2 regions of the Rothia sp. HSID18069 genome follow, and region 2 is predicted to be linked to the other one. Evidence: riboswitches for the same ligand, from Rfam matches in the RefSeq annotation. Region 2 holds a riboswitch; the other holds the start of a gene.
The links. A riboswitch is a leader RNA that binds a small molecule or an ion and turns the genes downstream of it on or off. The one in region 2 is predicted to bind thiamine pyrophosphate.

Region 1 (11,794 bases), 960 kb from region 2:
CATCAGCGAAGCCCTTGTTGACCGCCCCTACCAGATTCGTGCTGTTAGAGCTGTCGGTAACGCCTTTGATGAAGAAAACCGCCGTCGTGCTCTGCTGGTCATGGCAACCGGAACTGGTAAAACCCGCACTTCCATGGCAATCGTCAAAATGCTCTCAGATGCCGGGTGGGTTAAAAACACGCTATTTTTAGCTGACCGTATTTACCTAGTCACCCAGGCAGTGAACGCATTCCGTGGACAATTCAAAACCGAGCTGAGCGTGGTCAACCTGCTCACTGATAAAAACGCCAGTGGGCGCGTGTATGGGTGCACCTACCCAACTATCATGTCCCTCATTGACCAGCGTAAATTTTCGCCCGGGTTCTTTGACCTAATTATTGTGGACGAGGCACACCGCTCTGTCTACGCCAAATACCGGCAAATCTTCGAATACTTCGACTCACTCGTGGTTGGACTCACCGCCACCCCCAAAGATGAAGTAGACAGGGATACTTACGCCCTATTCGAGCTGAATAAAGGCGAACCAACCGACCATTACCCGCTCGAAACCGCCGTGGCTGAAGGGTACCTGGTGCCGCCACGAGGTATTAACCTAGGTACCGAGTTCCTCACCGAAGGGATCCGCTACGACTCCCTCACCGATGAGGAAAAAGAAAAATGGGATCTCATCGACTGGGACGAAGAAACAGACGAAAAACCCACCCACATTGAGCCCCAGCTACTTAACACCTACCTGTTCAATCAGCAAACCGTAGACCATGTGATTAACGAGCTCATGACACGCGGACACCGGGTTGAAAACGGTAATAAACTGGGCAAAACGATTATTTTTGCTCACAACCAGAACCACGCCCAATACCTAAAAGCCCGGTTTGATGCACTCTACCCACACTACGGAGGATCATTCGCGCGCGTAATCACGCACAGCACTGAACGTGCACAGGCACTAATTGATGATTTCTCAGACCCGCAGAAAATGCCACAGGTAGCCATTAGCGTAGACATGCTAGACACCGGTGTCGATGTGCCCGAGGTATTGAACCTAGTGTTCTTCAAAGCAGTGCGTTCGTACGCCAAATACTGGCAGATGATCGGGCGTGGAACTCGCCTATGCCCCGATATATTCGGGCCCGGCGCACATAAGCAAGACTTCCTGGTATTCGACTGCTGCCGAAACATTGAGTTCTTCAACAATGAGCTTGCCACCACCGAAGGAACCATCCAAAAATCGCAGGCGGCCCGCACCCTCGAAACCACGCTGGCGTTATTAACCGCTCTCGACTCCCCCGGGAATAGTCAGGTGGCAGAAGCCGACTACCAGGTGCTACGGTCCGCAGTGGTACAGCAGTTGCGCGGGTTTGTCTGCTCGTTAAATACTGAAAGTCCGTTCGTTCGTAAACACCTTACCGCTGTTCAGGCCCTCAGTAGTGAAAACGTGTGGTCAACTAAGCTGGATGCGCAGAGTCAGGCACATGTGCTCTCCCTTGCAGAGCTCGGCGGCAACATTGGTGATGGTAGCCCTGAAGCACGCACTTTCGACCTCACGGTACGTACTCTACAGTTAGATCTGGTCGAAGGAAATAGTGCTGCGGCCGCTAAACGTCTAGAGCGTATCCGCGATATTGCGGTGGCGCTCACCGAATTGATTGACAGGGTTCCCGCCATTGAAAAGCAGAAAGCGCACCTTGACTATGTGCTCTCAGAGGCATGGAACGAGCAAGTGTCCCTCGCGCGCCTTGAAGCTATCCGTGAAGACGTACGCGGCATTATTCACCTGCTGCCTAAGCACGAGCGAAAAGTGTTCTACACAGATTTTGCTGACACCACATTCGAAAGTGTAGAAGCCCAGATTCAGACTAATACCACCGGCACTGTGGATCCCACAGAATTCGAAGCAAAAATAGCTCACCGTATGCGGACACTTATGGGCATGGCTGTGGTGCAAAAAGCTCGGGACGGATATGCCCTCACCGAAGAAGACGAACAAGAACTAGACGCCGCGTTCGTGGCATCCGGTGAGTTCACAGTTACTGACATTCTTACGATGCATGAATCCCACCCGAACCTTGGGCTATTCCTGCGGTCAATAATGGGAATGAGCCTTGAAGCAGTTCAAGAACACCTCAAAGTTTTTATCCAAGAAGATGCAACGGAAGAACAAATACGCCTCGTCACCATGCTGACAGATGCACTTGTTAAGCATGGTACCGTTGAGCCTGCCTCAATCTTTGGGGAACCCTATGTGGATACCCGCCAGCTAGATTACACGTGGCTAGGAGATGTTGCAGCAACTGTGCAAGCTCTCAACCAGGGCATACCTCAAAATACATAAAAATACATGTAATCCGCTTAAATACATGGTTTTATTCACATAAACATGTTGCCCACCCGGTCTGCAGAATCCGGGTGGGCAACATGTTTATGTTCTTCGGGTGTATTGCAGGGGTTCAGCTATTACCGTAACGCCCGGTGTGCTTGGTCGAAGAAGTCACGCTCGTACAGACATGCGCTCATATACGCTTGGGCAGCAGCAACACGCTGACTGGGGGAAGCCTGCTCGAATGCTTCCTCAACAACCGCCACGCAGCGGCGCACATCTGCAGCGAACTCTTCGCCGCCATACACCGAAATCCAGGCATTATACGGGTGTTCCTCGTGGGTTTTCCCCAAGAGCCGGTAACCGATCTCAAGGTACAGCCAGTAGCATGGAAGCGCCGCAGCTGCGCCCACCACATAATCCTCGCCAGCGGCAGTAGCACGTAAAAAGTTCGTGTACCCCATTGTCACTGCCGAAGGTGCACCGCGCCGAATACCGCCCTGCTCCGCGGGAATAGCAGGATGCGCCGCCAACCATTCATCGTGCAGAAGCGATTCCTCAACAATCGCCGCCTGAGCGCCCGCCGCCCAATGCACCTGTCCCTGCGATGAGCTGGCACGTGCCGAAAGAGTAGCTAAGGCGCGAGAATACTGGGCAAGATACTGCGCATCCTGGTCAAGGTAGAAGCCGAATAAATCCTCGTCAAGCGTGCCGTCGCCCAGCCCGCGAATAAACGGCAAATCGAGAATGTCTCGCCAAATATCACCGGTGGCTTCCCACAGGGCGGCGGTCCACGGGCCCGCCGGAGTTACCTTCGGCTCTGGGGGTTTCTGCTGCGCGGGTTTCACCAAGTTTTTGGGGTTCTCACCTGTAAGCTCTTCAGCAGCATACAAGTGTTCCCACGGTTTCGTATCGGCTGCACGCTCCAAACGGCGAGCGCGTGTCTGATGATCAACCGGCCCGTGGCCCTGCCCGTTGCCCACGTGCAGTGCCTCACCCGCGATAATAGCTTCGTTGAGCCACCGGGTGCTCCATGCCAGCGCATTCGTGAGTACTCGCGCGTTCAGTTCATTATTGCCGTTCACAAGGGCAAGTCCAAGGCGGGTAGCAAGACTTGATGAGAGCGAGCACCCTGTGCCGTGGGTGTTCTTCGTTTGAATGCGGGCAACAGCCACATGTGTATGAGTTCCATCAGGGAAAACAGCCGAGTTTCCGGCGTCCTCCCCCGTCAAATGGCCGCCCTTAACAATCACGATCGTGCCGGTGCTCCCGGCAAGCTGGGCTGCCTGGTTGTGAGCCTCCTCCAAAGTCTGGGCAGGGTTGCTCTCACAGAGCACCGCGAGTTCGGCGATATTCGGGGTGATAACATCTGCCTGCGCCACCAATTCACGCAGTGCCTGCTCGGCGTCTTGACTAATCAGGCGGTCACCGCTGGAGGCAACCATCACCGGGTCAAGTACCACCACTGGTACCGGATGTTCTGCAAGCCAGGTCTTGACGGTGGTGATGGTTTCGACATCGCCGAGCATACCGATTTTAACGGCATCCACAGTCACATCGTCGAAAACTGTCGCGAGCTGTTCCTCTAAAAATTTGGTAGGTGGAGCAAAAATGCTGCGAACCCCCTGTGTGTTCTGTGCGACAAGCGCGGTTGTGGCGCACATACCGTAACCGCCGCTTGCGGCAATAGATTTGAGGTCAGCCTGGATTCCAGCACCGCCTGTGGGGTCGGTTCCGGCAATGGAAAGCACACGAGGTATCGATGTGTCTAGTAGCGTCATAGCTATAGTCTCCTTGGGGCGGCACGGCATCGCTGCTGGCGCACCACAGTATAAAAGAATGGTTGTTCGGTGTTTGAGAAATAAGATTTAAGGCTGCTCTGCCATGGTTCGATATCCCTTCGCTAGTTCTAACTAGAGCAGGTTCAATGGGTATTTCTCAGCCCGCGCCACGGCATCATATCGTGTATACCGGTGGGTTCGGGGCACCCCATATCGCTTCTTCACTCTAACACACCCACTACTGGGGTGCCGCAGGTGCACCGTAATATATGGGCGCAGGGTATATGTGGGCCTTATTGTTTGGTCGCGCCGCTAGGTCAGCTCAAAAATCTCGGTTGGGGTGCCTTCGGCAGTGATTTTCCCATCCTCCAGCAGCACAGCACGGTCAGCGAGGGAGGCGATACGCGCATCATGGGAAATAATCAGTACGGCACGGTCAGCTAAGACCGCGCGTAAAGATTCGGTCGCATCCACCAGCTCAAGCTGCGTGGTCGATTCATCAAGGATCACCGCGTGCGGGTTTGCCAGTACGATGCGTGCCAGCGCCAGCTGCTGCACCTGGTCACGGGTCAGCTCAAAATCGCCGCCGCTGATCTGCGTGTTCAACCCCTTAGGGAGGGTGCGCCACCAGCGGGCACCCACCGCATCTAGGGTGTGGCCGATCTGCTGCTCGGTGGCTTCTGGGGCTACGGCGGTGAAATTATCGGCGACCGTACCGAAAAAGATGTGGGCCTCTTGGGTGCATACAAGCAGACGGGGACGGCCATCCACATGCGCATCAGTGGGGAAATCACCGTTCCCTACGGGCTTGCCGAGCACCCTGATGGTGCCCTCTCGTGCGGTGAGCGAGCCGCCGATCAGCCGTGCCAGGGTGGTTTTTCCTGACCCGGAGCGGCCCACCAACGCCAGGCACTCCCCGCGTGAGATGGTGACGTTAATGTTTTCCAGCACAAACGCCTGGGAGGAGTACCCGTACGACACCCCACGGCATTCGATGGCGTGCGAGAAGTGCCCGGCGGCTTCGGCTCGTTCAATAAGGTGCGTATCGACGGGCGCCTCATTCGGGTTGGAGCGCAGCTTCTCGCGGGCTGCGTTGCGTTCTGCGGTGCGTTTTTCGCGTTGTGCTTTCGCCAGGTTGACCACGCCGAAGACGCGCCCCATGTTCACCAGCATCAGACGAATATTGTTAGTGTGATGCCCCAGAATATCTGCCATAACGCGCAGGCTAAACACCATAATGGAGGCGGTGGCCACCGCACCCCAACTGGCCCAGCCTTGCATGACGCAGAAGCTGCCCCACAGCAGGCACACAATGGTGGGAAACCAGGCGTTGAGGGCATCAAGTACGTAGAACCTTTGGCGTAGGCGCTGCATTTGGAGGGTCGCCTCGAACCGGTGCCTGTTCCCGTCATCGAAGACTTTCTCACGGCTTGAGTGCACCCCGAGTTCACGGATGGTGGCGGCACCGCGCACGTTTTCGGTGAGCACACTATTGAGTTCACTCGTGTTTTCTTGCACGACCTGGTTTTTCTGCGCCATACGCGGCAGGTAGTGGCGCATGAGCACCGCGAGCCCCACAATCATGGGAAGGAAAATAAGGCTCATGGGTATGCTCAGTGTTGCGAGTGAGGCCATTGAAACAACAAAGTAGAGCACCACGAACAGGATTTCGAGTAGATCGAAGCTGACCGCGTTGGAGGCCGAGGAGAGATCGTCGGTTACGCGGGTGAGCAGATCGCCACTGCCGGATTCTTCGACGGTGCGCGCGTCAAGGTCAAGGGCGGCGTCAATAGTGTCGATGCTGGCTTCTCGGGTGACGAGCGCACCTAGCCGGGATGCACTGTACATGGCGATGCAGATTAGTATTGCCTCCGCAAAGGTTGCCGCGAAAATAATCATTAGCGGCTTCCACGGGTATTCCGTGTATTTCCCAGCGACCACCTCATCGACTACAGCCCCGATCTGCAGGGGCACGACCGCGCCCATCACACTGGCGAATAGGTATATGCAGAAGGTGAAAGCTGCCCTGCCCTTGTGGTGGATAATATATGCGCCCATCATGCGGGCTACTGCTTCGGGCGGTTCGGTGGGTAGTTTAGCCACGGTTCACCTCCTGTTTCTTGGGTTTGTCGGTGGTGCTTGAAGGTTTGATGGTGCCATCGTCTTCTACAACCACGTACCCGTCGCGTTCAATACGGCGCACCACTTCGGCGGTGGTTGAGACGATGTATATTTTTGCTATTTTTTCGAGCAGCCCCGGTTGGCCCACGTGCTGCTCTAAATGGTCGTAGATGTAGCGTTGGCTGGGCTCATCAACTGAGTTGAGGGGTTCGGTGAGTACGAGAATCTGGGCGTCTTGGGCGAGAGCACGGGCTAGTGCTAAACGTTGGCGCTGCCCGCCCGAGAGGTTAGCCCCTTCACTGGTGATGCGGGCAGCATAGTAGTCGTCGGGGTCGAGCCCGCCTAACCGGTGCGCAATTTCCCGGGAATCGGTGATCTTGAGCAAAAATTCGTCTTTTGCACGGGCGGCTTCTGCGGTGGCGGGCGGCACGGTCCCTAGGCGTAGGTGCTCTTGCAGGGTTCCGGCGAAGATCATGGGGTTTGATTCACTCAGAAGCACACGCTCTTCCGTTTGAGTGTTGTGCGGGGTGGGTGTCTCTACGCTATTGCCGGTTCGTAGTGCTGCGGTGAGCGCCTGCGCATAGTCTTGGGCGGTCATATTGTGCGCACGCGGGTTAATGTAGATGATGTGCTGGTTGGCTGCTTGCGCTGATACTTCTCGCACCCGCACACGGGTGGTGCTTTCGTGGGCGTTGGCCTCTGCCTGTAGTTCCTCCATTTCGGTGTCTGTGCGCGGTTTTTTCAGCACACCTTTTCGAACACCCGCATACCCTTCAAGCCGAGCTATTTTTGCCAGACCAATTTTTGCGTACCGCCATTCTGTGATGAAGTTTTGGGAGATCCAGATGGGGCCGCCCATCATGGAGATAATGGAGGCAACAGTCACCAGGGATGCGGCGTGCACGTCAGGCACCCAGCGTCCTTCTTCAACATGGCCGGTAAGTGCGAACCCCACACCAAGCAGGGTGACTATGCCGGTGAGGAGTACGCGTACGAAAAACATCCAGCGGCGGATACGTTCATAAGCCATGAGGGAGTCGAACACTGCGTTAGCACCTTCACGGTAGCGTGCCCGCATTTGTTGTTCGGCCCCTAACCCGGTGATAGTGCGTAACCCGGTGGCGATGTCTGAGGCACGGGATGAGTTCTCTCCATCTTTAGTGCGGTATACACCCACCCTGTTCTCCAGGAATTTAGAGTACTGGATGAGCGCACCAACCACGATGAAAGTTCCGACGAAGGTAATAATGGCAGTGAGCGGACTAATGAGCCACAGCATTACCGCACCCATTGCGGCAACAATAATAGCGTTGGCGAAGAGCGGCACGGAGAAAAAGAGGTTAGTGACGCGCCGGATGTCTTTCGTCATAACGGTGACCATCTCACCGGGGTCTGCTTTCGCGAGGGAACGCCCCAGCAGACCATTCACATAGGTGCGCCAGTCCCGGTCGAGTTCCGATCCAAATCTGAGGGAAGCGCCCCACCCGAAGTACTCATTGGCTGCAATCACCATGATAGATGCTACAACCACCCAGAAAAGCGGCCATGCAACTGCGGTGTTGCCAACGATCTGCTGGTTAATGAAAACGCCCACAATAACGGGTATAAGGACGGCGCCCACACCCGCCGTGGTTTCGCCTACCATGGGAATCACCCAGCGGTGCCAGGGGTAGCGGTACCCTGGCGGGGTTACCCGTAATGACACCCTGTTTTTCAGCTCGTCTGCGGCGGGGGCTTTTACGGGATGCTGGGGTGTGTTTTCTGCGTCTGTGTGGGTGTGTGCTGTTTTTTCTGTGGTGTTTTGTTCTGCTGATTCCGCTGTTTCTGTCATTATCGTATTCGCTATCTGCCGTCCCCTCCGTATACATTCAGTAAATACAGATGGTAACATATTTATTCTATATGTGTTGTATATTACACTACAGTGTGCGGGGTTTCTACGCTTTACAGCAGATACTGCACTTACCAACAGCATGAAAGGATTAGAACATGCGCAGACTTTTTGTTATCTTCGGCCACCAGGCTATAGACAGTATTTTTCCCAGCCCCACACTAGATTGGCGCTCTTACATCATTGACATGGGAGATTTCCGTTCCCTCTATGGAAGTGTTGGTTTTTCTTTCGAGGGCAGGCTAACCACGCTGACCGATCGTGCCCGCAAACTCGCCATGACGGCTATTTACGGTGCTATTGAATCAAAAATGACGATGGGTGAAACAATTTTTCTGCGCGGAGATTTGACGGGGCTCTCAACTATCGACTCCCCCGATACACTCACCACTAAAGACGTTAAAGGTGTCATCAGACTGGCTAGGGCCTACGACTACACCGTTCATCTAGTAGATGCGCACCATAAAAATTCCCCAAACCCCACGGATACTAATAGTGCCTTTGATTGTGTATGGGAACAAAAACCAGACCGTAAGATTATGCGTGACTGGGTGAATATGCACGACATTGTCCAGATACTCACCGTAACGCCGCACGACCTTTCAGAGTATGAACGCATTGTCCTTGTAGGCGATATTCAAGGTGCAGGTGATGAGCTTCAAGAGCTTATTGCCAAAGTTCCGGGAGGGCTAGATAGCCCCCACAATTTCTGGATATTTGTGGGTGATCTGTTCGACCGGGGCACCACCCCGGTGACGGTGTATAACACTCTGCTGCCTGAACGCAAGAATGTGGTGATTGTACAGGGTAACCATGAGATCGCGGTGCGGCGTGCCTCATTAGGTACTTTTAATTACGATAAACCAGATGACACGATCGAGACTCTGCGGCAGCTTGAAGAAGCTGGCATTACCAAACGAGCAGTGCGTGAAGAGCTTATTAACCGTTCGGTGCCGTTCTTCGCATTTACCGTGGGCGCCCGGGAGCATTGGGTGAGCCACGGTGGTGTTATTCCCGCTGTGCTGGATGCGGTGACGGCGGCACCTGGCCGGTATGTGACGGGGCTGCTCGCCGACGAGGTGTTGTGCCGTGGTACGAATAATACGGAGCGGGCGCTGTACGGCAAAACGAATTACCGGATGTTCGCAGACGAACTGGATACGGCCTGCGCTCGCCGCGATATTGTGCAGTGGTTCGGTCACCGGCATGAGAAACGCATGGAGGGTATGTCACCCCTAGATTTTGAGGCAATCCGTCCCCTGGAGTCCGGTGTGGAGCATCGCGGAGGGTTTCTCACGGCAGTTATGCTAAGCAATAATGGCGCAGTCGAAACACTCATCCGTGTGCCCTCTACTTCTACGGTCAAGCCGTTCCGCTAGCATCTTCTGCCGGGGCCAGTATCCTACTATGCACCACGGTACAGCGTATCCTCTACTCCCCGGTCAGCGAGTTCTTGCGCTAACGCCGCAATTTTTTCCGGGGTTACGTCGTGAATATCCGTTGCGGTTTCAAGGAGTATTCCCTGATGCAGGGGGTTGCCTAAGTCGCTGATTAGTTCGCATACCGCCGGTTCACTGAAATACGTCTTCCACCCTAGAGAGGGTGTGTACGCCTCTCTCTTCGGTACAGCACGTAACCAGGCAGTTGTTGTCCATGTCGCTAAGTGCGGTGACCAGCAACGAATAATTGTTTCAAGCAGCTGTTGACCGGATTCAAGAGTGAGTTCTCCCTGTGAAGATTCTGGTACTTTGGGGTCTCGCCAAAATTTGATCAGGACAAAGTTTTTAAAATTCTTATTGTCGGTTTGTATTCCTACGCATCCTTGGACAATTATTGGGAGCGGCCCCAGATATTCAAGGTTAAAGTAGTACCCAAATGAGGCGTCTGCATCTGGAGTTTTTGCGCCCTCTAGCTGGCCCAATAGCAGATCAGTCAGTCCGGGAGTAGAATTTTCAACATTGGCCCCTAGCCGCTGAGGAGCTTCACGCATAATACGCCAATGTCCACCCGGGTACAATGACTCAAACGAGGTCATAAAGTGGTGAAGTTCTGACACGCAATCATCAAGAGTATCTTCCCTTGCGGTCGCCCAGTATCCCGTTATTTTTGTATCCTTCAGGGATATGTCCATCACTATATTGTGTGCTCCTTGTCGGAAAAGAAAATAACCACACGTCGCTATACGCAAGTCTAACAGTCGGCGGATTTCGGCTAGCGTAGATTGACCATACGCCCAAGTTTTCTGTGGCCTATCTACTTTGTATGCTGCGACAGCTACCAATATTGTGCGCATCGCTGATTTTGACGGATTCTGCCAATTCTCTGCCCCTAAACTCGGTAAAATTGAAGCACCATGAGCATTCTTGAATACCTTTCCCCCAAACTCGCGGAGAATCCCGGAGATTACAACCGGCGCGACTACACCGGCAATCCGCTCACCCCGGATGAAATCTATGAGGCGTTCACCGAGTGGATCTCCAGCCGAGGCATGACGCTTTACCCAGCCCAAGATGAAGCAGTCTTGGAAATTGCGGCGGGACATAACGTGGTGCTGGCAACCCCCACCGGGTCGGGTAAATCTACAGTGGCGGTGGCGGCGCATTTTACCGGTTTGGCAACTGGTCAGCGTTCCTACTACACCGCACCCATTAAAGCGCTTGTTTCCGAGAAGTTCTTTGATCTTATCGAGATTTTTGGTGCCGAAAATGTCGGCATGATTACCGGGGATTCGGCTATTAATGCGGATGCCCCCATTATCTGCTGTACCGCCGAGATCCTGGCGAATATTACTCTGCGCGAGGGCAAGGCCGCAGATGTCTGCCAAGTCATTATGGACGAGTTCCATTTCTACTCTGACCCGCAACGCGGCTGGGCATGGCAGCTGCCGCTTTTGGAGCTTCCGCAAGCTCAATTCTTGCTCATGAGCGCAACCCTGGGCGACACCACACGCTTCCAGGAAGAGATGACGGCGCTCACCGGTCGTGAAAGTGTGCTGGTTGCCAGTAGCGAGCGCCCAATTCCGCTTCATTTCTACTACTCGACCGACCCCATTCAGGAGGCGGTTCAGGAGCTTGTGCAGACTAAGCAAACCCCCGTCTACATTGTTCATTTCTCCCAGAAGGCCGCCTTGGAGCAGGCAAACGCGCTGCTGCCGGTAGCTATTGCTTCGAAGGAGGAGAAAGAGCGGATCGCGCAGCTTATTGCGAAGTTCAGGTTCGGCCCGGGTTTCGGCAAGGCGCTGAATAAACTGGTGCGGGCTGGTATTGGTATTCACCATGCGGGAATGCTCCCTAAATATCGTCGCCTTGTGGAGCAGCTTGCGCAGGCTGGATTGTTAAAGGTGATTTGCGGTACCGATACTTTGGGCGTGGGCATTAACGTGCCTATTCGCACTGTACTTATTACGGCCTTGTCGAAGTTTGATGGGTCGAAGAACCGCCGTCTGCGCGCACGTGAGTTTCACCAGATCGCGGGGCGTGCCGGTCGAGCTGGTTTTGATACCGCCGGTACCGTGGTGGTGCAGGCGCCCGAACACGATATAGAAAATGCGCGCCTGTTGGCCAAAGCGCAGGCGAAGTTCGGTGACGATACGAAGAAGATTATTCAGTCACTGTCGTCTAAGCGCAAGAAAGCGCCGGAAGGTTTTGTGGGGTGGTCGGAGAAGACCTTCGATCAGCTGGTCGC
Region 2 (11,794 bases):
GGCTCATATTGCCCGGCAGTCTCCGCAGGCTATCCGTATGCTCAAGTACGCCTTCAACCTGCCCGATGACGGTATGCTCGGGCAGCAGGTTTTCGCGGGCGAAGCAACCCGCATGGCGTATATGACCGATGAGGCTGTGGAGGGGCGCGATGCGTTCCTGCAAAAGCGTGACCCCGACTGGTCGAACTATCCCTACTACTTCTAGGGTTTTACGCGTTGCAGAATAACCGTTCTGTTGTGCCGGAAGGCCCTTGCGATCCCCGTAAGTCCCGGGTGGGTAGCGGCAAAGCAGGCACCACAATAGGCGCTTTCCCCGGTTCACTCACGCCGCTTTCTGCCCCACGCCAGGATGCGCTGCATCCGCACGCGGTCATCCTCAGCGCCGATGAACCCGCCGATCCGCAAGAGATTCTGCGTGCCTTCGAGCGCTCTCTCACCGGGGACTTGCCGAACAGTGCTCGCGATCATCAAGACCCGCGCGGGCAGACAGAAGGCCCGGAGTCTCTTGCGCTCCTGGTAGGCACCTCCGGGTCTACAGGTGCGCCAAAACAGACGGCGTTAAGCGTGCGGGCGCTGAGGGCATCCGCTCGGGCGACCGAGAGGTTTTTTGCGGACTACCCTTCGGCCGGTTCAGCTAAACCGCAGAGGGCTACTTCTGAGGTTCCTGCGCAATGGCTTCTCGCCCTGCCCGCGCACTATGTGGCGGGAGCCCAGGTTCTCGCCCGGTCGGTGCTCGCCGGAACGACGCCGGTAATTGCCGCATCGATCACCGACGGGGTTAGTTTCACACCCGAAGTATTTCTGAACGCCGCCGAACGGCTCAGCTGCGCCCGCCGGTTCGTTTCTCTTGTGCCCACGCAGGTGCATAAGCTCCTAGAAGCCGCCGAAGCCAGCCCTGCACTGGGGTCAGAAATTTACGATGCGCTCGGCCAGTTCACCGGCATCCTGCTTGGCGGTGCCCCGGCAAGCGCATCCCTGCTGACGGCGGCGCGCGAGCTTGGGCTGAACGTGGTCACCACCTATGGAAGCGCAGAAACCGCCGGCGGGTGCGTCTATTCGGGGGTAGCCCTGCCCGGGGTGCGGCTGCGTGTGGTTCCAGAGGACGCAGGTTTAGCAGACAGCCCGGTTGTGGCCGGGGCTGAAGCGGCCGGGCGTATCTGGCTCGGTGGTGAGCATCTTGCCAGCGGGTATATGGGCGATAGCGCGCGCACCGCATCGCATTTCTTCGTGGATGCCGATGGGTGCCGGTGGTACCGCACCGACGATTACGGCTCGCTCGTGCCCCCCGCCCCAAACACGTCCGAGGACGGTGGTGCTCCGGCGCTGAGTGTTCTGGGGCGCTCCGATGATGTAATTATCACCGGAGGGGTGAAAGTCTCTTCTCACGCAGTCGCCGCCGTCCTTGAGAGCCACCCGGCGGTGCGTGAGGCTGCGGTGGCCGGTGTTCCCGACGCGCGGTGGGGGGCCGCCGTCATTGCCGCCGTCACCCTGCGGAACCTGCCCGAGCATTATGGTGCGGACGCTGCCGAAACAGCAGGGCAGCTGCAGCAGCTGTGCGGCGCACGGCTGGGTGCGGCGGGCGTGCCGAAGGTGGTGCGTATTGTGCCTGATTTTCCGGCCGCGAGCACGGGCAAACCTGACCGGCTGGCAATATACAGTATGCTGTGTAAGGCGCACGCCGAGCAGCAAACCAACCGTGTGTGAAGGAGGGCATAGCCGTGGCATCACCGGCAGAATGGATTGAGGGCGCGCGTCTGCGCACCCTACCGCTTGCTTTGGCGCCGATCGTGGCGGGGTCTGTGGCGGCGGCCGAACTGCATTCGTTCCGCCCCGTACGGGCTGTGCTTGCTCTTCTGGTGGCGTTCTTCCTGCAGGTGGGCGTGAACTATGCGAATGACTACTCTGACGGTGTCAAAGGCACCGATGAGGGCAGGGTCGGCCCGATGCGCCTTGTCGGTTCAGGTGCTGCAAGCCCGAAAGCGGTCAAGTTCGCCGCGTTTTTGTGCTTCGGTCTCGCCGTGTGTTCCGGTATGTTGCTGGTGGCGTTGGCGAACCAGTGGTGGTTCCTGGCGGTTGGCGCATCCGCGCTTTTTGCGGCGTGGGGATACACCGGCGGGAAACGGCCCTACGGGTATATGGGTTTGGGTGACGTGTTCGTGTTCATCTATTTTGGGCTGGTTGCCACTTTAGGCACGTTATTCACGCAAACTAATCAGCTGACGCTCACCGGGTGGGTGGGTGCCGTGGCGGTGGGCCTGATCTCGTGTGCGCTGCTCATGGCGAATAATGTGCGCGACATCCCCACCGATAGTGAATCGGGTAAGCTCACCCTGGCGGTGCGGCTGGGTGATAGGGCCGCACGCATCACCTACGCGGTTGAGATGATCCTGGCGATTCTGCTGTGTACCGTGCTGGTGCCGCAGAACCCGTGGTTTGCGCTGATTTTTGTGCTGGTAGGGCCGACCGTTTACTCATGCGTGACGGTGCTTTCTGGGCGCACCGGCAAAGACCTCATCCCCGTGCTGAAACAGGCCGGTATTGTGGCGCTGGCGTACAGCCTGCTCATGGGGCTGGCGGTATTCTTGGGGAACTTCAGCTCGCTCTCCTAACCCCCTGCCCCATAAACTTTTGTGGGTTTTCCCGACCCGCGCAGGCCGCACAGGCTGTTGCTAGGCGTAGTAGGTGTTCAGGTGCGCCAGGTAATCACCCGCGCTGTCTGCCACCAGCTGGGCGGCGGCTTCATCGTAGTTCTCATGGGTGTCGATGGTGTGGAACGTGAAGAGAGGCTGATAATTGGCGCTAATATAGTTAGCCGTCAGCTCGAAGGGGCGCAGGGTTTCAGCAACAGTGTACCCAACGGAGCCTTCCGCACTGTACTCTGAGGCGGGAGCGCCCAGCGAGACGGCAATACCGAGTTTCTTATTCTCGAATGCCTTACCCTTTGATCCGTAGGCCCACCCGTACGTCAGCACCTCGTCGCACCACTGTTTCAGAAGCGGAGGGCAGTTAAACCAGTACACCGGAAACTGAAGCACAATGTTCTGGTGCTCTTCCACGAGAGCCTGCTCGCGCTCTACATCAATCACACCGTCGGGGTACTCGCTGTACAGCTCATGCACGGTAAACCGATCCGGATGCTGGCGCAGCATCTGCACCCAGGTTTTGCTGACCATAGAATCATGGATATTAGGATGCGTGACAATCACAAGGGTTTTCATGGTATTCCCTTCCGTTCGACTTGAGAAAATACCATGGTATCCATGCCGTTTGGCTCTGACAATACCTTAGAGTACCCTTTCGGCTAATGGCTATACAGCGATCTCTCGCAAGGAGGTGCGCTGCTGACCGTGCGCATCAAAATTCTTCGGATCCAGCCATTGCAACAACCGGTGTTTACGCTGCTCCCATTCGGTATCCAGCATTGAATACCACGCCGTATCGCGGTTGCGGCCTTTATATACGACGGCTTGGCGGAACGTCCCCTCATAGGTGAAGCCCAGACGCTCGGCTGCGCGGCGTGAAGGCTCATTCAGTGCATCGCATTTCCACTCGTAGCGGCGATAGTGCAGCGTCTCAAACACGTACTGCGCCAGCAGGTACTGCACCTCCGTGGCGGCGCGCGTGCGTTTTAGACGTTCGCCATAGGTCACGCTGCCCACCTCGATAACACGGTGGGCGGGGTTAATGCGCATGAGCGCTAAAGTGCCAATCGCACGCCCATCCTGATCTATCACAGTCAGATAGTACGGGTCGGTGGATTCCTCCATGCGCTTGAGGAGGGTCTCTAACTCTGCTCGGTCAGCAACAGGGTTCAGGGACAAATAGGTGAAACTTGGTTTGGGCGCTTCAGGGCCGTAGACCTCGTACAGGTCGTCGCCGTGGCGTTCTGCATCAAGTTTTTCGAGGCGGCAGTAGCGCCCCTGTAAACAATCAACACTGGGGGCCTCACCCGCGCGGTAGTCGGGCAGGGCATCGCCGATAGGCTGCTGGTAGTCGTTATATCGCATGGGTTTTCTCAAATTTTTCGGTTGCGGCAGGTGCTTCTTTATCGTACCTGCAGAAGCACCAGCCCTCAGCGATTTCCTCTGTTTATAGTCCGTACATTGTTTTCATGGCAGCCCATATGATGCCGGGCTGCTCACTGATAGCCTCATGGCTGGCGAACGGCACATTCATCAGGTGCGCCTCGGGCAGGTGCTCACGCAGTTCCGCCAGCTCTTGTAGAGAAAACAGAAAATCGTTCTCCCCACGCGCGGCCAGCACAGGCACCTTAATCGCGGAAACATGCTCGTTCAGGTACCCTGTCTCCGTGGTGTCCAGCCACCGGTGACGCAGATCGTCTACAAGTGTCTCAAGGTGAGGGCGCGGATTCAGCCTCTCGTAGGATGCGACCCTGTCAGCCATGCGCTCACGGAAAAGTGCGGGCGACAGGTTCTCAAACATCTCCCGTACGGAGGCATCCTGTACACCACTCCACGACGCACCAACAGTCACTACCGAGCGGACCCGTGTATCCTCAGCCGCTAGCCGGTAAGCCGCCGTGCCGCCATCGCTGAAACCAAAAACGTGGTATTCTTGCAGCCCGGTAACCTGCACAATATGACGCGTGTCTTCAGCAAGCTGCGCGTAGGTGAGTTCAGCCGTGCCGCGGGTGGAACGCCCATGCCCGCGTGCGTCGGTTTCAACCACAAAAAAGTGCTGCTGCAGCTCAGGCAGGATAGCAGCGAAATCCTCTGCTGACCCGAACCCACCGTGCAGAAGCAGCATGGCCGGGTTTTCAGGCTCACCGCTTAGACGGTAGAACAAATCAGCGTCTCGATAATGCGTGGTGGGCATGTGTTTCTCCTAAAGGCTGAGGGTGCGGTCTGTAAGGTCGCGTCCCCTGCCCGGCCAGCCCGGCACCTGAATCTAGGGTTCCGCCCTTGCTGCCGGTGGTCGGTACGTCCCGCGTTTTCATTCAACTGACTTACTAATAGCATGTCATATTTCTTCTGCGCCGGATATATCCTCAAAACCAATAATGTTGCTATCACAAAAGTTAATGAGTATGCCGTACGGCTCGGCAATAGGCAGCGGGCTTTCCCTAAAAACAATAGACCAGCTGCGGCCCTCATAGAACATAAATTCCGGCAGCGAAAGAAGCGGCCCGTCGGGTGCACGATCCCCCTCAGAGACCCCTAATGCGCCCGGGTTTTCAGCCAGGATGCTCTGTAGAAATAGTTCGGCGTCCTGCCGGTACGCAGATGCACGGTTCATGGTGTGGGCGACAAACGCAAAATCAGCATCGTGATAGTCGGCAGGGTGGCTCAGCTGGATGGAGAACGGCATATGTTTAAAGATGCCGTGCAGAAAATACTCCCCTGTCTCGCCGGCAGCTGTTACCTGCATATCCGTAAAGCCAGCAGCATACACATCCATGCGGTAATCCGCCCTCCATCCACCAAGTGCGCTCAATGCCCGCTACCCCCACAGGAACTGCAGGGCGCCCAGCCACCACGACACCCCATACGCGAGCGCAACAATCACCACTGAGGCCACCACCAGGTACGCATCCCGACGTGAATAGGCGGGCACACGCGCCCACGACCGCGCCCCCGCACCGAACCCGCGTGCCTCCATGGTGACCGCCAGGCGTGAGCCGCGCCTAATAGCCTGCACCATCAGCGCGAACATCTGCCCCGCACCGGTGCGCAGCCGCCCCCACGGGCCCTGCCCCGCGCCCAGCCCGCGGGCACGCCGCGCCTGCCCCAGCGTGTTCCACTCCCCAAATAGGATTCCCACCAGGCGCAGCGCCGCCAGCGCGGCCAGCACAAACCGTGCCGGGAGCCGGAAGGTCTGCGCCAGCGAATCCCCCAGGTCTGTGGGGTCGGTTGAGAGCACGAACGCGAACGTGGGCAGCACCATCGCCAGGGAGCGGAGCATCATTGAGACGGCGGCAGCCAGCGAACCCTGCGTAATACTATTCACCCCGAAGTCGAGGATCACGGGGCCGGTCTTATTCACCAGGATCGCCACACTCCAGCCGGTGCTGGCCACCGCCACCAGGATGGGCCAGGCGCGGGCCAGTAGGTTGACCGGGCGGAAACCCACCACCGTGAACCCCACCAGTTCGAGGACGAGCATGACGGTGGCGCTCACCGGGTCTTTAATGAGGATCGCCGCCAGGATAAGCACCACGGTGACCACGCATTTCACCCCCGCGTTCAGCCCGCCAAACCAGCTGTTCCGTTCGGCGCTTGGCCCGAAAAAGTCCGTGTTCATGCGCGGTTTCCTTCCTGAGCATCCCGGGCGGGCGCATCAAGGGTGATGCTCCGCCCGCCCAGGGCAGCCGTGAACTCCATATCGTGGGTGATAGACAGCACCGCCGTCCCTTCGGCCAGCAGCCCGCGAATAATGCGCACCAGCTCACCCCAAGTGTGGGCGTCCTGCCCGAACGTGGGCTCATCCAGGATGAGCACGCGGGGCGCGGTCGCCAGCGCCGAGGCCACCGACAGGCGGCGTTTCTCCCCACCGGAAAGAGTGAACGGGTTAGCACCCAGCAGCCCGCTAAGGCGCAGCCGCTCAGCCAGGGACTCGGTGGCGGCAGCAAGCGCGCCCTCATCCACGGGCTCACGGCGTAAAGCGGCTAGGCGGCGCGGGCCCAGCTGCAGCTCCTCACGCACGGTGCCGCGCACGAACTGGTACTCGGGTTCCTGAAACACGTACCCGATTCGCCCAAGCAGCTGCGCCGGGTTCCATGAGGGCACATCCCAGCTGGCGGGGTGCGCCTCGTGGGCGAGGTTTTGCAGCGCCGGATGCGCACACAGGGTGCCGTCGGCGGCGTAGAGCAGCCCGGCCAGGGTGAGGGCAAGCGTTGATTTTCCTACACCGTTTGGGCCCAGGATACTCAGGTGCTCCCCCTGCCTGATGCTCAGGTTCACCCCGCCGCGCAGGGTGGGCATGCTGATGCGCACGGGTGCGGCATCCGGCATGGTTTTGAGCTGTTTACGGCGGGCACGCAGCTGTTTTTTGGTGGGGTATTCCCGCGTGATAGCAAGGTTTTCGGCGGAGAGCAGCTCGGCTTTTGGCGCCGTTGGGGTGCCGGGTGTTTCGGGTACGTAGCCGGGCACCCACACGCCGTCGGCGATGAGGGTTTCGCGGGCCTCATCAAGCACCTGCTCGGGCGGGCCGTCGTGGGTGATGCCTCCGCCGGAGCCGAGCACGATCACGCGGTCCATGTGCTGCGCCCACACGCTCACCCGGTGCTCCACCACGATGAGGGTAGCCCCGGTGTGCGCGGCCGCCCGCACCACGGCCTCACGCACCTGCTGCACCCCCTGCGGGTCGAGGTTGGCGGTGGGTTCATCCAGCAGGATGGCGCGCGGGTGCATCGCCAGGATCCCGGCAAGCCCCAGGCGCTGTTTCTGCCCGCCGGAGAGGGCGCTGGTGGGGTGGTCCAGGCTCAGGTGCTCCAGGTTCACGGCGCTCAGGGCTTGGCTGACGCGCTCCCAGATTTCTTCGCGCGGAATGCACAGGTTTTCGGGGCCGAAGGCCACATCGTCGCCCACGCGGGCCAGCACCACCGACGACTCCGGGTCTTGCTGCATGAGCCCCACTATTCCGCGCGCATCGGCGGGTGTGTGCCCGTCGATGCGTGCGGTACCGAGCTGGCTGTGCCCGTCATCATCGTGAATAACCCCCGCTAGGGCGTGCAGCAGGGTGGATTTCCCGGCGCCGGAGGGCCCCAGCAGCAGCACTTTCTGGCCGGGTTCGATGCTCAGGGTAATCCCCGAAAACGCGGGTTTTTCACGGCCGGGGTGGTGCCACCCGAACCCGTCCAGTTCGATGCGTGCCCCCGCTGAGCCTGCTGGTTCTGCGGTGCGGTGCTGCCCCACGGTGGTGGTGTTCACGGTGTGCCTTTCTCCTGCAATAGTGAGGTGTTACGCCTGCACGGTGCGGGCTTGCGCCCCCGAGGCGAGGGAGGCGAGCACACCGGTTTTCGCGAGCGCCTTAGTGAGCGCCCACGAGCCGATACCGGACATTACCAGCCCCGAGAGCACGGAGCACACGATGTAGATTGCGGCTTTGGTGGGGTCCATATCCGGGTAGTAGATGAGGATTTCGTTGCCGCCCATGAACAGCCCCGCAAGCGCACCGGCGAATACCGCCACCGGCAGGTTCCAGCGCCGGTATGCGAACACGGCAAAGGCGATTTCGGCACCCACACCCTGGATGAGGCCCGCCAGCAGAATCTCACCGCTGAAAGCGCCCCCGGTCAGGAGCACGGAAATGAAGGCGGCCACCACCTCGCAGTACAGTGCGGCACCGGGTTTGCGGATCAGGTACCCGCCGAGCACCCCGGCGAGCAGCCAGGCGCCGCCAATGAGGGGCTGGTATTCGGGGACGGCCGCGAAAATGGTTTTAGCGGCCGGGCTCACCCCAATATCCCACACCCAGAACACTACGGCGCAGGCTACCGCCACGACCGATACGATCACGATTTCGTTCACACGCCATGTGAGGCGAGATTTATGTGACATTTTTCCTCCCGTCGTTGGAAGGGGGACAGCCTCGCCCCGTGTATGTGGGCGGGGTTATCGAGAATAGTCGACTCCCTACACCGGTACTAACCGGATCAGGTTCGAGGGTCTGCGTAGCACTCTCAGCGCCGTAGGGCGCTCCCCTGTCGTTAATGCCCGGGTACCACCCGGGGTCCATACATATTCTACATACAGGTGAAGGCTTTGGTGAATCCCGCTCAAAGACCGTGTTCTGCCCAAGGAATAGCGGGTAATAGGCGTGAAGCTGCCCGAAAGTGGCTTTTGGTGTGGCGGGGCGGGTATCACACCCTGAAAAATCCGCTCCGGGTGCGCGTAACCGCGTAAAAGCATATACGCTAGAGGGTAGGGTATTTCTATCGAATGGAGAAACTATATGAACCCCGTCGCCAAAATCGCCATCACCGGTGTGAACCTCGCCGCGTCCGCTCTCGTAGGTAAGGGCTTGAGCTATGTGTGGAAGGGTGTTACCGGCAATGAACCGCCGACTATCGCCCCCGAATCTGAAGACACCGTGCGCAACGTTATTATTTGGGCGGTGCTCACCTCGGTGGTGGGTACGCTGGTGAGCATTGGTATTGCCCGCGCCCAGCGTCGCTTCCTGCCCACCCGGTAGCGCGTACCGTACCGCACACCACCCGCTGATGCGGGTATTTTGAGGGGATGCGCGGGTTCGCCGCACCGGCCCGCGTGTCCTTCACTTTTTCACACAAAACATCCCCGCGGAATGCGCACGGTCGCGCCCGCCTGACAGCTTTTCAAAGAACATGGCTACTACACCTGACCACAGCACCAGCCGCCGTTCGGTGGCCTCATGGGTGCTTTGGGACGTCGGATCGTCAAGTTTCGACACCATCATGACCACCTTCATTTTTACGGTCTACCTCACCAGCGCATACTTCGGGTCTAAGGAGGGCACCTCTGCGGCGCTGTCGCTGGGGCTGACCATTGCGGGGTTTTTCATCGCCCTGTTGGCGCCGGTCACCGGCCAGCGTGCCGATAAAACGGGTAAGGGCGTCTTCTGGTTGGGTGTGAACACGCTCTCGCTGGTGGCGTTGACGGCACTGTGCTTTTTCGTTGCGCCCTCCCCGGCGTACCTGTGGCTGGGGGTGAGCCTGGTGTCGGCGGCAAGCGTGTTCAGTGAATTCGCATTCGTGAACTACAACGCTGTGCTTCCACGAGTTTCAACCCCGAATAATATCGGCAAAATCTCGGGTCTTGGCTGGTCGGCCGGGTACCTGGGCGGGGTGCTGGCGCTGGGTGTGGTGCTGTGGGGGTTCGTGCTTGAACCGAATGGGCTGCGGCTCAGCACCGACGATGCGTTCAATATCCGTGCGGTCGCCCTGTTCTCGGCGTTCTGGTGCCTGGTGTTCTGCCTGCCGCTGCTGGTGCGGATGCGGCGTCGGGAGCGGTTCCTGCCGGAGGTGCTGCCCGTGCGTGAGCTGAAGTTCTTAGAACGGGGTTTTACGCGGCTTTCCCCGGCCCGCCAGGGTGGACTGTTCGCCTCGTACCGGGAGCTGTGGCGCACCATTGTGCGGCTGCAGAAAAGCGCCCCGCAGACCCTGTACTTTCTGCTGGCAAGCGCGGTGTTTCGTGACGGGCTGACCGGCATTTTCACGTTCGGCGGTATCCTGGCGGCGGGCACGTTCGGTTTCACCACATCTGATGTGATTATTTTCGGTATTGCCGGTAACGCCGTGGCCGCTATTGGTGCGATCCTTGGCGGGTACCTGGACGACTACCTGGGACCGAAGAAAATTATTGTGTTCTCGCTGGTGGGTATTCTGCTGGCCGCCACCCCGCTGCTGCTGTTCCCGTACCCGGGCACGTTCTGGGTGTGCGCGCTGGTGCTGTGCCTGTTTGTGGGCCCGGCGCAGTCGGCGTCCCGCACGTTCCTGGCGCGTATTGCCGACCCGGGTACGGAAGGTGAACTGTTCGGCTTGTACTCCACAACTGGGCGGGCCACAAGCTTCTTAGCCCCCATGCTGTTCGGTGTTTTCGTGGTGATTTTCAACGCCCAGGTGTGGGGCATCTTGGGGATTATGATCGTGATTCTGGCCGGGCTGCTCATGCTCCTGCCGCTGGAGTCGCCGGAGGCGCTGCGGCAGCGTAAAGCCCGCCGGCTGGAGAAGAAACAGGTGAAGCGGGAGAGGAAAGAGCACAAGGCCGCCCACCGGCGGTAAGGGGCAGCATACCGCAACGCACCGGCCGCATCACAAAATAACTCTGTGATGCGGCCGGTGCGTTTGTGCCTAGTTAGTCTGCGAACCAGCCTACTCGGTGGCCTCCGCGTTTTGAGTGGTGTCCCCTGCGGGAGTCCCATCGGCGTCTTCTGCGGTATCTTCTGCGGCGGTTTCGCTACCGGGAGCATCCTCTTCGGAGGCGGCCGCATCCGGGTCGGCGGCATCCAGCTCAGCCGGTTCAGGGTCTGTGTACAGCGGGTCATCCACCGTGCGCACCGTCACAATACCCGCCTCAGAAAGCTGCGTAATCACCGTATCGTACGCATCCCGCGGCAGACCCTCAAACAGTTCGCACAGCAGCTCATAGTGCGTCTCTGAAGAGATCTGCTGCTCAGCAGCGATCCAGCATTCGGCTGCGAACCCCGACAGCTCGTTCAGGGCCTCACCGCGGTGCAGCAGGAACGTCTCCTCCCCCACCAGGTACCCCTCACTACCGGGCGCACGAGCCACCGTCACAGTACCGTTAGCGAACACGTTCGGCAGGGCATCTGCGGGCTCAAACGTCTGGTACCCTTCGGCTTCACGCTCCGGCAGCCCCTCACCGCTAAGCAGCTGATACACCAGCGGCTCAGCCTGCTGCACCTCCGAATACACCAGACGCCACGCACCGCCGCTTTCAATAATCACATCGGCGATGCTGCGCAGCCCCTCACGGGTGAACATCAGCCCCGAGGTCTGCTCACAGATCGTCATAAGCGCCTGCGCCAGCGGCACCGGCTCAATACGCGGGGAGGTCGGCTCGTCACGGCGGTCAATGATCACCACACGCTCAAGACGGTAGCTGTGATCATCCGCAGCAACCACGTTCAGCCCCAGCTCGGCGGGGTTCTGCTGCTCCTTCGGCTCGTCGGGGGCAACAATGACCGACAGCGGCTTCGGGTACGGCACCACGGCACCGGTGGTGCGCTCAATAATGGTGGTCTCATCCGTCAGGTACGCCAAACGCTGCCCCAGGTAGCGGGAGGCGGTGGTTTTACCGCTGCCGGATGCCCCCACCAAAGTAATGGCACGCTT

Region 1: linked by a shared signal. The riboswitch ahead of D8M41_RS04370 (bifunctional hydroxymethylpyrimidine kinase/phosphomethylpyrimidine kinase) and the one ahead of D8M41_RS00225 (ECF transporter S component) in region 2 are both predicted to bind thiamine pyrophosphate.

The regions. Positions count from the first base shown of each region.
Region 1 is NZ_RBMG01000001.1:1,000,417-1,012,210, forward strand. It holds gene D8M41_RS04365 (DEAD/DEAH box helicase family protein) at 1-2,332, shown strand, start outside; gene D8M41_RS04370 (bifunctional hydroxymethylpyrimidine kinase/phosphomethylpyrimidine kinase) at 2,455-4,098, opposite strand; TPP riboswitch at 4,196-4,319, opposite strand; gene D8M41_RS04375 (ABC transporter ATP-binding protein) at 4,411-6,201, opposite strand; gene D8M41_RS04380 (ABC transporter ATP-binding protein) at 6,194-8,050, opposite strand; gene D8M41_RS04385 (metallophosphoesterase) at 8,209-9,489, shown strand; gene D8M41_RS04390 (hypothetical protein) at 9,516-10,241, opposite strand; gene D8M41_RS04395 (DEAD/DEAH box helicase) at 10,464-11,794, shown strand, end outside.
Region 2 is NZ_RBMG01000001.1:41,716-53,509, reverse strand. It holds gene D8M41_RS00270 (1,4-dihydroxy-2-naphthoyl-CoA synthase) at 1-205, shown strand, start outside; gene D8M41_RS00265 (AMP-binding protein) at 217-1,704, shown strand; gene D8M41_RS00260 (1,4-dihydroxy-2-naphthoate polyprenyltransferase) at 1,719-2,609, shown strand; gene D8M41_RS00255 (NAD(P)H-dependent oxidoreductase) at 2,670-3,218, opposite strand; gene D8M41_RS00250 (GNAT family N-acetyltransferase) at 3,309-4,007, opposite strand; gene D8M41_RS00245 (alpha/beta fold hydrolase) at 4,090-4,836, opposite strand; gene D8M41_RS00240 (hypothetical protein) at 4,981-5,454, opposite strand; gene D8M41_RS00235 (energy-coupling factor transporter transmembrane component T family protein) at 5,461-6,261, opposite strand; gene D8M41_RS00230 (ABC transporter ATP-binding protein) at 6,258-7,889, opposite strand; gene D8M41_RS00225 (ECF transporter S component) at 7,920-8,519, opposite strand; TPP riboswitch at 8,575-8,674, opposite strand; gene D8M41_RS00220 (DUF4235 domain-containing protein) at 8,914-9,153, shown strand; gene D8M41_RS00215 (MFS transporter) at 9,305-10,720, shown strand; gene D8M41_RS00210 (hypothetical protein) at 10,811-11,794, opposite strand, start outside.